Regions from separate parts of the Stappia indica genome, predicted to be linked through region 1. Evidence: predicted binding sites of a transcription regulator. Region 1 holds the regulator's gene; the other holds the start of a gene.
The links. Region 1 encodes LexA, which represses DNA repair genes until DNA is damaged. Its sites were predicted from a motif close to TGTTCNNNNTGTGTTCNG; they were not measured.
Positions count from the first base shown of each region.

Region 2: a site for LexA is predicted at 1,245-1,262, ahead of GH266_RS06610 (ATP-dependent helicase). Genes of this name have one in related genera too.

Region 1 covers NZ_CP046908.1:354,835-360,084, reverse strand. The annotation lists gene gltX (glutamate--tRNA ligase) at 1-37, opposite strand, end outside; gene GH266_RS01695 (ComEC/Rec2 family competence protein) at 295-2,928, shown strand; gene lexA (transcriptional repressor LexA) at 2,963-3,679, opposite strand; gene GH266_RS01685 (molybdopterin molybdotransferase MoeA) at 3,872-5,086, opposite strand; gene moaC (cyclic pyranopterin monophosphate synthase MoaC) at 5,119-5,250, opposite strand, start outside.
Region 2 covers NZ_CP046908.1:1,380,777-1,386,026, reverse strand. The annotation lists gene GH266_RS06615 (methyl-accepting chemotaxis protein) at 1-1,154, shown strand, start outside; gene GH266_RS06610 (ATP-dependent helicase) at 1,332-3,812, shown strand; gene GH266_RS06605 (50S ribosomal protein L11 methyltransferase) at 3,908-4,798, shown strand; gene GH266_RS06600 (hypothetical protein) at 4,888-5,112, opposite strand.

The sequences.
Region 1 (5,250 bases):
GGGAGGGCGCAAAGCGCGTGACGACGGGAGAGCTCATTCAAAAGGCCTCGTGATCGGTGGCGGTGCCGGGACGGTGCGTCCGGCGAGCCTTCGGGACTGTCCGGTGCCGTTTCGCGTCTTGCGCGAACCCGGGTTGCAATGCAACGCTCCGGTTCTGGCACGGTCGGCGACCGTGTAGCACAGCGGCGGCGCGCCACCAATGCTTGAGCGTTCGGTGGCACGCAGCAGCCAGGGGGAGGGGCGGCTGGGGTGTCCCGGACGGGCGAGGGCGACGACAGGCAGGCACGACAAGGCATGGTGCCTGACACGCTACCTGACACGGTGCAAGGCCGTCGGGCCGAGCGCCGCTGGCTTGCGCTGCCTGCCTTGCCGCTTGCGGACCTGCTTGCCCGTCGTCGGCGAGCCCGCACAGGATGGCACGAACCGCAGGGGCCGGGGACAAGGTTTGCGGCAGCAGCAAGTGAAAGCCTTGCGCAGGGTCGCGGGCTTGCCTACGCCGCGCTCGCCTTCACCCTCGGCATCGCCGTCTATTTCCGCCTGCCGGCCGAGCCGCTTGTCCTCGTCCTTGCGCCCGCTGCCGCCCTTGCCTGGGCGGGCTGGTTTCTCGCCGCGCGCCGCGGTGCATCGGCCCTGCCGCTCCTGGTGCTTGCCCTTGTCCTGTCGGGCGTTTTCACCGGGGCGCTGCGCACCGAGCTGGTCGGCGCGCCGGTGATCGACCGGGCGCGCAGCGTGACGCTGACCGGCTTCGTGGAGGAGGCCGAGCGCACCGACCGCGGCACGCGGCTGCTCCTGCGCGTTGCGGGGATAGAGCGGCTTGCGGCGACGGCCACGCCCTACCGGGTCCGCGTATCCCTGCGCGGCGGTCCGGATGGCGAGAGCATCGGCGTGGGCGAGGGTGTGCGGCTGCGGGCCAGGCTGATGCCGCCTTCTGCTGCCGTGATTCCCGGCGGCTACGACTTTGCCTTTCGCGCCTTCTTCGACGGGATCGGCGCGACCGGTTTTGCCTTCGGTGCGCCGAGCCGCGTCGATCTGGGGCCGGCGCCCGTGTCCCTGCGGCTGAAGGCCGGGGTCGCCCACCTGCGCCTGGCGATTGCCGCGCGGATCCTCGAAGCGCTCGGCGAGACGACGGCGGCCGCGCTCGCCATCGCGCTGATCACCGGCGACCGGTCGCTGATCCCCGAGCCGGTGACGGAGGCGCTCAGGACCGCCGGCCTTGCCCATATCCTGGCGATTTCCGGCCTGCACATGGCGCTGTTCGCAGGCTCCGTCTTCTTCGTCGTGCGGGGGCTGCTGGCGCTGTCCTCGCACCTCGTGCAGGAACGGCGGATCGACGCCTGGGCGGCCGTTGCGGCCATGTCGGCGGCGGTGTTCTATCTCGGCATTTCCGGCGGCTCGATCGCCACGCAGCGCGCCTTCGTGATGATCGTGCTGGTGTTTTGCGGGCGGATCTTCGCCCGGCGCGCCCTGACGTTGCGCAATGTCGCGATTGCCGTCTTCCTCATTCTCGCCGTCCTGCCGGAGGCGTTGCTCGATCCCGGGTTCCAGATGTCCTTCGCCGCCGTCATCGCGCTGGTCGCCGCCTATGAGGAGATCACCCGCCGGCGCGCGGCGCGCGAACGCAAGGCGCCGATGGCGCCGCCCGGCCGCGGGCTGCTGCAGGCGGCAACGTCGGGGGCTGCGGGGTGGTTCTGGGGCCTGCTGCTGACCTCGCTGATCGCGGGTCTCGCGACCGGGGCCATCGGCGCCTATCACTTCCACCGCATCTCGCCGCTCGGCACGCTCGGCAACCTGCTGGCAATGCCGGTGGTGACGCTGGTCGTGATGCCCTTCGCCGTGCTGGCGCTGGCCCTGCTGCCCTTCGGGCTGGAGGCGCTGCCGCTCGCGGCGATGGGGGCGGGCATCGATCTTGTCGTGGCGATGGCAACCTGGGTGAGCGGGTTGACGCCGGATGACGGGGTGATCGGTGCGCCCTCGCTCGCCGGCACGCTGGCCGTGGTCGCGGCCGGGCTCATTGCCTGCCTCGCGCCGCGGGGATATCGCCCAGTGGCCCTGTTGCCGCTTGCCGCCTCGGTGCTGCTTTATGCCCAGCACCGGCAGCCGGACATGCTGATATCGGCGAACGGCACGACCATCGCCGTCCGTGATGCAGCGGGGGACTTGCGCGTTTCCTCGCGCCCGAGCGGCTTCCTGCCGGAGGTGTGGCTGCGGGCCGACGGCGTCGGCGTACGGGAGCACGGGAACCGGCGGATTTCCGCCAAGGATATGCACTGCGACAAGCTCGCCTGCCTGGTGCGGGCGCACGGCTCGCCGGGGGCGGGGACCCGGCACGGAACCTCCGCCAACGCGCCACCAGGACCAAGACCAGGACCAGGGTCAGGATCAGGGCCAGAGCCAAGACCCGTCGCAGCGGCGCAAGGCCCGCCCGCACTGCTGGTCTCGCTGGTGCGCGACAGCGCCGCCTTCGAGGAGGACTGCCGCAAGGTCGACATCATCGTCTCAGCGCTGATCGCCCCGCCCGATTGCCGGGCGCGGCAAGTGTTCGACGGCGCTCGGCTTGCCCGCGACGGCGCCGTTGCGCTCTATTTCAGTGCGCCCGATTCTGCGCCCGATTTTGCGGCCTCTTCGATGCCGGAAGCCGGACCTTCGCCGGCTCCACGCTCCGCCGCGGCATCAACGCATGCCGCCGATCCTGCTGCCGTCTCCGCTGCCCTTTCCGGCGGCTCGGATGCGGCCCCTGCCGGACCAGCGGGCGTGCCCGCAGGCCCATCCGACCCTGTCCCTCCAGAGCCCCCTCGAGCGCTCTCTTCGGCGCACTCTCCCAAGTTCCCTCCGGCGCGGCAGGGTATTCCTCACGCCGGGGCTGCCGGGCCGCTCGATATCGCGGTGCGCCCGAGCTACGGGCGTCGCCGACCCTGGACGCCGAAATAACCGTGCAGTGCCGCGCTCCGTCCGGCGCCCGCCCTCAGTAGCGGCGGAACAACGAGACGAGCTTGCCCTGGATCCGCACGCGCCCCGGACCGAAGATACGGGTCTCGTAGGCCGGATTGGCGGCCTCCAGTGCGACGGACGCGCCCTTCTTGCGCAGGCGCTTCAACGTCGCTTCCTCGTCGTCGATCAGGGCGACGACGATGTCGCCGCTGTCGGCGCTGTCCGAACGGCGGATCACAACCGTGTCGCCGTCGAGAATGCCGGCCTCGATCATGGAATCGCCGCGCACTTCCAGCGCATAGTGATCGCCGTTGCCGAGCAGGTCGGCCGGCATGGCGATGGTGTGGCTGTGGGACTGGATCGCCTCGATCGGCACGCCGGCGGCGATGCGGCCCATGACGGGGATCTCGACGCTGTCATTGGCCGCAGGCGGCGGGGCGGGGGGCCGCTCCACCGGCGGCGTCTTGCCGAGAGAGCCCTCGATGACGGAGGGCGAGAAGCCCTGGCCGCGCTGCGAGGCAAGGCCCGGCGCGACGGATTCCGGCAGCTTGACGATCTCCAGCGCGCGAGCGCGGTTCGGCAGGCGGCGGATGAAGCCACGCTCTTCCAGCGCGGTGATCAGCCGGTGGATGCCCGATTTGGACCGCAGGTCGAGCGCGTCCTTCATCTCGTCGAACGAGGGAGGAACGCCGGTTTCCTTCAGCCTCTCGTGGATGAACAGGAGCAATTCGTGCTGCTTGCGCGTCAACATGCGCTTGGGTCCCCCCGCTCTGGCTCAGCAGCCGGGCCGAAGCCGGCCGGATGCTGCCGATCGCTGCCTGCGACTCAGGCTATGTACAAATCATGAACATAGTCTAACCGTTCCTGCCTTGTTCCACAATGCCCCTGGAGGAACGAAACAAGAAGCGGCGAGGTGCGGGGGCGGCTCAGCTCTGGGGCCGGTTCAGCCTTGAGGCAGGCGCAGGACCGGGACCGGCGTGCCGGCGGGCAGGGGGGCGGCGTGGGGCGGGCGCACCACCAGCGCATCGGCGCGGGTGAGCGTTGCCAGCATGGAGGAATCCTGCCGCTCGAACGGGGCGACGCGCTCCGTGCCATCGTCCTGGCGCAGGATGCGGGCCCTCAGATAGTCCTCGCGCTGGTCGTTGCCGCCGATATCGGCGGCCAGCGGCAGCAGCTCGGCGTCGCGCCGGCGCGGCGGGCGGCCGAGCAGGGCGTCGATCAGCGGGCGCAGGAAGAGAACGCCGCAGACGAGGCTGGAGACCGGGTTGCCCGGCAGGCCGAGCACGCGCATGCCCTCGATCCGGCCGGCCATCAGCGGCTTGCCGGGCCGCATGGCGATGCGCCAGAAGCCGAGTTCCATGCCGGAGGCGGCAAGCACTTCCTGCACCAGGTCATGATCGCCGACGGAAGCCCCGCCGAGCGTCACGAGAATGTCGGCACCGGCCGCCCGTGCCCCGGCGATCTTCTCGGCAATGTGCTCGCGCCGGTCGGCGGCGATGCCGAGCTGCAGCGGTTCGCCGCCGCAATCCTCGACCAGGGCGGCAATGCCGGCATGGTTGGAGGCGATGATCTGGTCCGACCCAGGCTGCTCGCCCGGCTCGACCAGCTCGTCGCCCGTCGCCAGGATCGCGACCTTCGGCCGGCGGCGCAGCTCCAGCACGGGGTGGTTCATGGCCGCCGCCAGCGCAAGGCGGCGATAGTCGAGCCGCGTGCCGGCGGCGAGCAGCGTCTCGCCGGCCTTGAAGTCGAGCCCGGCGGGGCGCACGAACTTGCCCGGCGGGGCGCTTTCCAGTGCGGTGACGAGATCGCCGTCGCGCTCGGTGTTCTCCTGGATCAGGATCGTGTCGCTGCCTTCGGGAAGCGGGGCGCCGGTGAAGATGCGCACGGTCTCGCCCGCCTTGATGGCACCAGTGAAGGCGCGGCCCGCAGGGGCTTCGCCGATCAGCTTGAGCGTTGCAGGAACCGCGGCGATATCGGCCGCGCGCACCGCATAGCCGTCCATGGCGGAGGCTGCAAAGGGCGGCTGGGTGCGCGTCGCGGCAAGGTCGGCGGCGAGCACGCGGCCGTTGGCGCTGGCGAGCGGCACGGTCTCGCCTCCGACAGGCTCGATGCCGCCGAGAAGTCGCGACAGGGCTTCGTCGACCGAGATCAGCGCCATGTCAGCCGTCCCTCACGTCAGTTGGCCTTGTGTCAGGCGGGGTTGGTTTCGCTTGCCGCGGTCCAGTCGCCGGACTTGCCGCCGGACTTGGCGAGAACGCGGATGCCGCCGATGGTCATGCCGCGGTCGACGGCCTTGGCCATGTCGTAGATCGTCAGGCAGGT
Region 2 (5,250 bases), 1.0 Mb from region 1:
ACAGCCTGCAGGAGGAACGCCTGCGCGAACGGGACCGGCAGTCGGCCATCGAGACGATGATCGCGGGCTTCCGCAGCAGCGTCTCGTCGACGCTGTCGACGGCAGGGGCCAAGGCCGGCGACATGCGCTCCTCGGCCGAGACGCTGGAGGAAGGCGCAAGCGGAGCTGCGTGCGACGCGTCCGCCGCGAGCCATGCCACCCAGACGGCCTCCGGCAATATCCAGGTGGTCGCGGCGGCGGCGGAGGAACTGTCCGCCTCGATCCGCGAGATCGCCGAGCAGACCTCCAAGGCAAGCGACCTGATGGCCTCGGCCGCCGAACGGGCGCAACTGACCAACGCCGATGTCGCTTCGCTTTCGCAGGCGGCCGAGCAGATCGGTTCGGTGGTCAACCTGATCCGCGACATCGCCGAACAGACCAACCTGCTGGCGCTCAATGCCACGATCGAGGCGGCGCGCGCCGGCGAGGCGGGCAAGGGCTTTGCCGTCGTCGCGGCGGAAGTGAAGAACCTTGCCGGCCAGACCGCCAAGGCGACGGAAGACATCGCCGCGCAGGTCACCGGCATCCAGGCCTCGACGCGCGGCGCGGTCGGCTCGATCGGAGAGATCGCCGGTGTGATGGCCAATATCCGCGAGCTGACAACCACCATCGCCGGCGCGGTGGAGGAGCAGCGCGCGGCAACGCAGGAGATCGCCAACTCCGTCATCGCCGCCTCGGACGGCACCGATGCGGTGGCGGACAACGTCACCTCGGTGACCTCGGCGATCGAGCGCACCGCGCAGTTTGCCGGCAATGTCAGCGCGGTGTCCTCCAGCCTTGCCGAGGTGACGCAGCAACTCGCCGGCGAGGTGGAGACCTTCCTCGCCGACATCGCGGTCGATCTTGCGGCACGGCGCGCGCAGGTGCATGCGCAAATGCGCGAGGCGGTCGTCGTCACCGCGCTGGGGCGTCGCTACCGGGCGCGGGTGGACGAGGCGGATGTGCATCAGGCCGCCGTTTCCGCCTCGGCCCGGCTGGAGCTCCGGCAGGCCGTCAAGCTGCAGCTCGCAGACGGGCAGGTGCTTGCGGCCATCGTCGCCGGGGGCGAGGGCGGGCGCTACACGCTGCGCTTCGAGCAGCCCGCGCCGGCACTGGTGGCGCTCGTCGCGGCCTGATCGTTTTTCGAATAACAAAGGCGTCAAAAGCCAAGAGGGAGGGGCGCGAGCAATTGCGCCCCTCCAATTGACGGGACAAGCTGCTATATATGGTCCAAAGAGAGAACAGAATCGCGGGTGCCAACGGTCCGCGCGATGTCAGATCCGTGACCCAGACCCGTCGAGACACTCTCCCGCATGGCCAATCATCCTGCCGATACCCGACAGTTCCCCCAAGGCTCCGCACCGGGGCAGGCGGAGCATGACGCGCGGGGCGGCGGTCTGGAGCGGCCGGGCGGCGGCAGCGGCATTGCCGCGCGCGCGCGTGCAGCGCTCGGGCCGCGGACGCCCGAACCCGGCTCCTATCTCGACGGGCTGAACCCGGAGCAGCGCGAGGCGGTCGAGACGCTGGACGGCCCGGTCCTGGTGCTGGCGGGGGCGGGAACGGGCAAGACCCGCGTCCTGACCACGCGCATCGGCCATATCCTGGCGACGCGGCGGGCCTTTCCGAGCCAGATCCTGGCGGTGACCTTCACCAACAAGGCCGCCCGCGAGATGAAGGAGCGGATCGAGCGGCTGATCGGCGACAGCGCGGAAGGCATGCCGTGGCTCGGCACGTTCCACTCGATCTGCGTCAAGATCCTGCGCCGGCACGCCGAGCTGGTCGGCCTGAAATCCGGATTCTCGATCCTCGATACCGACGACCAGATCCGCCTGATCAAGCAGATCATCCAGGCGGAGGGGCTGGACGACAAGCGCTGGACGGCGCGCGCCTTCGCCAGCCAGTTGGATGGCTGGAAGAACCGCGGCCTGACGCCCGACCAGGTGCCGGAGGGCGAGGCGCGCTCCTTCGGCAACGGCAAGGGCCGGGCGCTCTACGAGCAGTATCAGGAGCGGCTGTCGATCCTCAATGCCGCCGATTTCGGCGACCTGCTGCTGCATGTGATCACGCTGTTCCGCAACAATCCGGACGTGCTGGGCGAGTACCAGAACCGCTTCCGCTTCATGCTGGTGGACGAGTACCAGGACACCAACATCGCGCAGTACCTGTTCCTGCGGCTGCTGGCGCAGGGCAACCGCAACATCTGCTGCGTCGGCGACGACGATCAGTCGATCTACGGCTGGCGCGGGGCCGAGGTCGACAACATCCTGCGCTTCGACCACGACTTTCCCGGCGCCAAGGTGATCCGGCTGGAGCGCAACTACCGCTCGACCAGCCATATCCTGGCCGCCGCCTCGCATCTGATCGCCCATAACGAGGGGCGCCTGGGCAAGACGCTGTTCACCGATGTGGTGGACCCGGACGGCGAGGAACTGCGCGTCAGCGTCGCCGCCGCCTGGGACTCCGAGGAAGAGGCCCGCGCCATCGGCGACGAGATCGAGTCGCTGCAGTCCAAGGGGCACAGCCTCGAGAGCATGGCGATCCTGGTGCGCGCGTCGTTCCAGATGCGCGAGTTCGAGGATCGGTTCGTCACGCTCGGCGTCAACTACCGGGTGGTCGGCGGCCCGCGCTTCTACGAGCGCATGGAGATCCGCGATGCGATGGCCTATTTCCGCTGCGTCGTGCAGCCGGCCGACGATCTCGCCTTCGAGCGCATCGTCAACACGCCCAAGCGCGGCCTCGGCGAGGCCAGCCTGAAGCTGGTTCATGCCTATGCGCGGGCGAACCGCATCCCGCTCATGCAGGCGGCTTCGGACCTGTGCCAGACCGAGGAACTGAAGCCGAAGGCGCGCACGACGCTGCGCATGCTGCTGGCCGATTTCGACCGCTGGCGCGACCTGGTGCCGGCTATGTCGCATACGGAGCTGGCCGAGATCATCCTCGACGAGAGCGGCTACACCGAGATGTGGCGCAACGACCGCTCGGCGGAAGCGCCGGGCCGGCTCGACAACCTGAAGGAGCTCGTCCGCTCGATGGACGAGTACGAATCGCTCGCCGGGTTCCTGGAGCATGTCGCGCTGGTCATGGACCGGGACGCGGACGGCAACAACGACGCGGTGTCGATCATGACGCTGCACTCGGCCAAGGGCCTGGAGTTCGACACGGTGTTCCTCCCCGGCTTGGAGGAGGGCCTCTTCCCGCATCAGCGCGCGCTCGACGAGAGCGGCCGCGCGGGGCTGGAGGAAGAGCGCCGGCTCGCCTATGTGGGCATCACGAGGGCGCGGCGGCGGGCGAAGATCTGGTTCGCCTCCAACCGGCGCATCCACGGCATGTGGCAGAGCTCCATCCCCTCGCGCTTCCTCGACGAATTGCCGGCCGATCACGTCGATGTGGTCGAGCCGTCGAGCAATTACGGCGGCTATGGCGGCGGGGGATACGGCGCCAGCCGCTTCGACACGCGCGATCCCTTCAAGTCGAGCTACTCGACGCCGGGCTGGCAGCGGGCGCAGCGTTCGCAGGCACAGGGTAGCTCCAGCAGCGGCGGGTTCGCCGGGCGGATGGGATCGGCCGGCGGCAGGCAGTCGGGCGGGCAGTCCGGAGGCCCGCGGATGATCGAGGGCGAGTTGGTCGCCAAGTCGGTGTCCGATGCGCCGTCGGCGTTCGACATGGGCGAGCGGGTGTTCCACCTGAAGTTCGGCTATGGCGAGATCGTCGGCATCGAGGGCAACAAGCTGACAGTCCAGTTCGACAAGGCGGGGCGCAAGAAGGTGCTCGACAGCTTCGTCGAGCGGCACTGAGCGGCGCGCGTTTCCCCATCCAGCGCGAATGCGATTGATGCCCCCTGCTTTCGGGCGCTATAGGGCGTGCGCCGTTTCCTGTCTCCGGAGAGATCATGTCCACCATCCGCGTCCGCATCACCGCCCCCGAGATCGAGGCGAAGCGCATCTACGAGCTGCTGTCGCGCGACTTCGAGGACGACGGCAATCCGGTGACGGTCTTCGAAGCGTCGGCGGACGGGCGGGACTGGACCGCCGAGATCCTGCTGTTCGACATGAGCGAGGGGGAAGCCGCCGAGCTGGTCAAGGACCGGCTGGGCGCGGATGCCTTTGCCGCGCCGGTCGAGGCGGTGGAACTGGAAGACATCAACTGGGTGGAGAAGAGCCTGGAAGGCCTGTCGCCGGTGCAGGCGGGCCGTTTCTTCATCCACGGCTCGCACGACCGCGCGAAGCGTCCGCTCGCCGGCATTTCCATCGAGATCGAGGCCGCGCTCGCCTTCGGCACCGGCCATCACGGGACGACCGCGGGCTGCCTGATCGAGATCGACCGGCTGCTGACCCGCCGGTCCTATGAGCGGATGCTGGATCTGGGCACCGGTACCGGCGTCCTGGCCATCGCCATGGCGCGGCTGTCCCGCCAGCCGGTGCTGGCGACAGACATCGACCCGGTGGCGACGATCACCGCGCGCGCCAATGCGGTCCACAATCTCGCCGGCAACCTGGTGCGCACGGCGACGGCGGCCGGCGTCGACAGCCGCATCTTCGCGGAGGCCGGTCCTTTCGATCTGGTGGTGGCGAATATCCTCGCCCGGCCCCTGATGCGCATGGCTGCCGGTCTTTCGGCGCGCATGACCCGCTCGGCGACGCTGGTCCTGTCGGGCCTGCGCGTGGAGGACGGTCCGCGCATCCTGTTCGCCTATGGCCTGCAAGGGTTCCACCTGGTGCGCCGGCAGAACCGCGACGGCTGGCTGACGCTGACGCTGGTGCGCGGTCGCCACGAGGGCTGACGCCCTGCCAAATCCCGATGCACAACGAGAAACGGGCCCGGCGGAGGAACCGCCGGGCCCGTTTTCAATGAAACTCTGTGACCAGCGTATCAGAACGCGGAGGTCAGCGAGCTGTTGCGCTCCAGATCGGCACGATCGTAGCCGTAGGCGGCGAGCGTGGCGTCGTCGAGCGACAGAAGGTAGCCGTTCACATAGCGGCGAGCCTGACGCTCACGAGCGGTGATCATCGAGTCGAGCGCCTTGCGGAACACGCTCTTGGAAGAGCTGCGCGATACGCCCGAGATGGCGGTGGTGGTCGTGGTGGCAATGGCCATGGTCTTATCTCCGGTTCGAGGTCTCTAGATAGAGCTTCCTCCCTCAAACTCTCGAGACAGAGTATGGGGAGTGCCGGGCCATGCGAAAAGCGCCATAAGTGCATGGCAGTGCTGCGATTGCTGCATGTGCGAATTCAT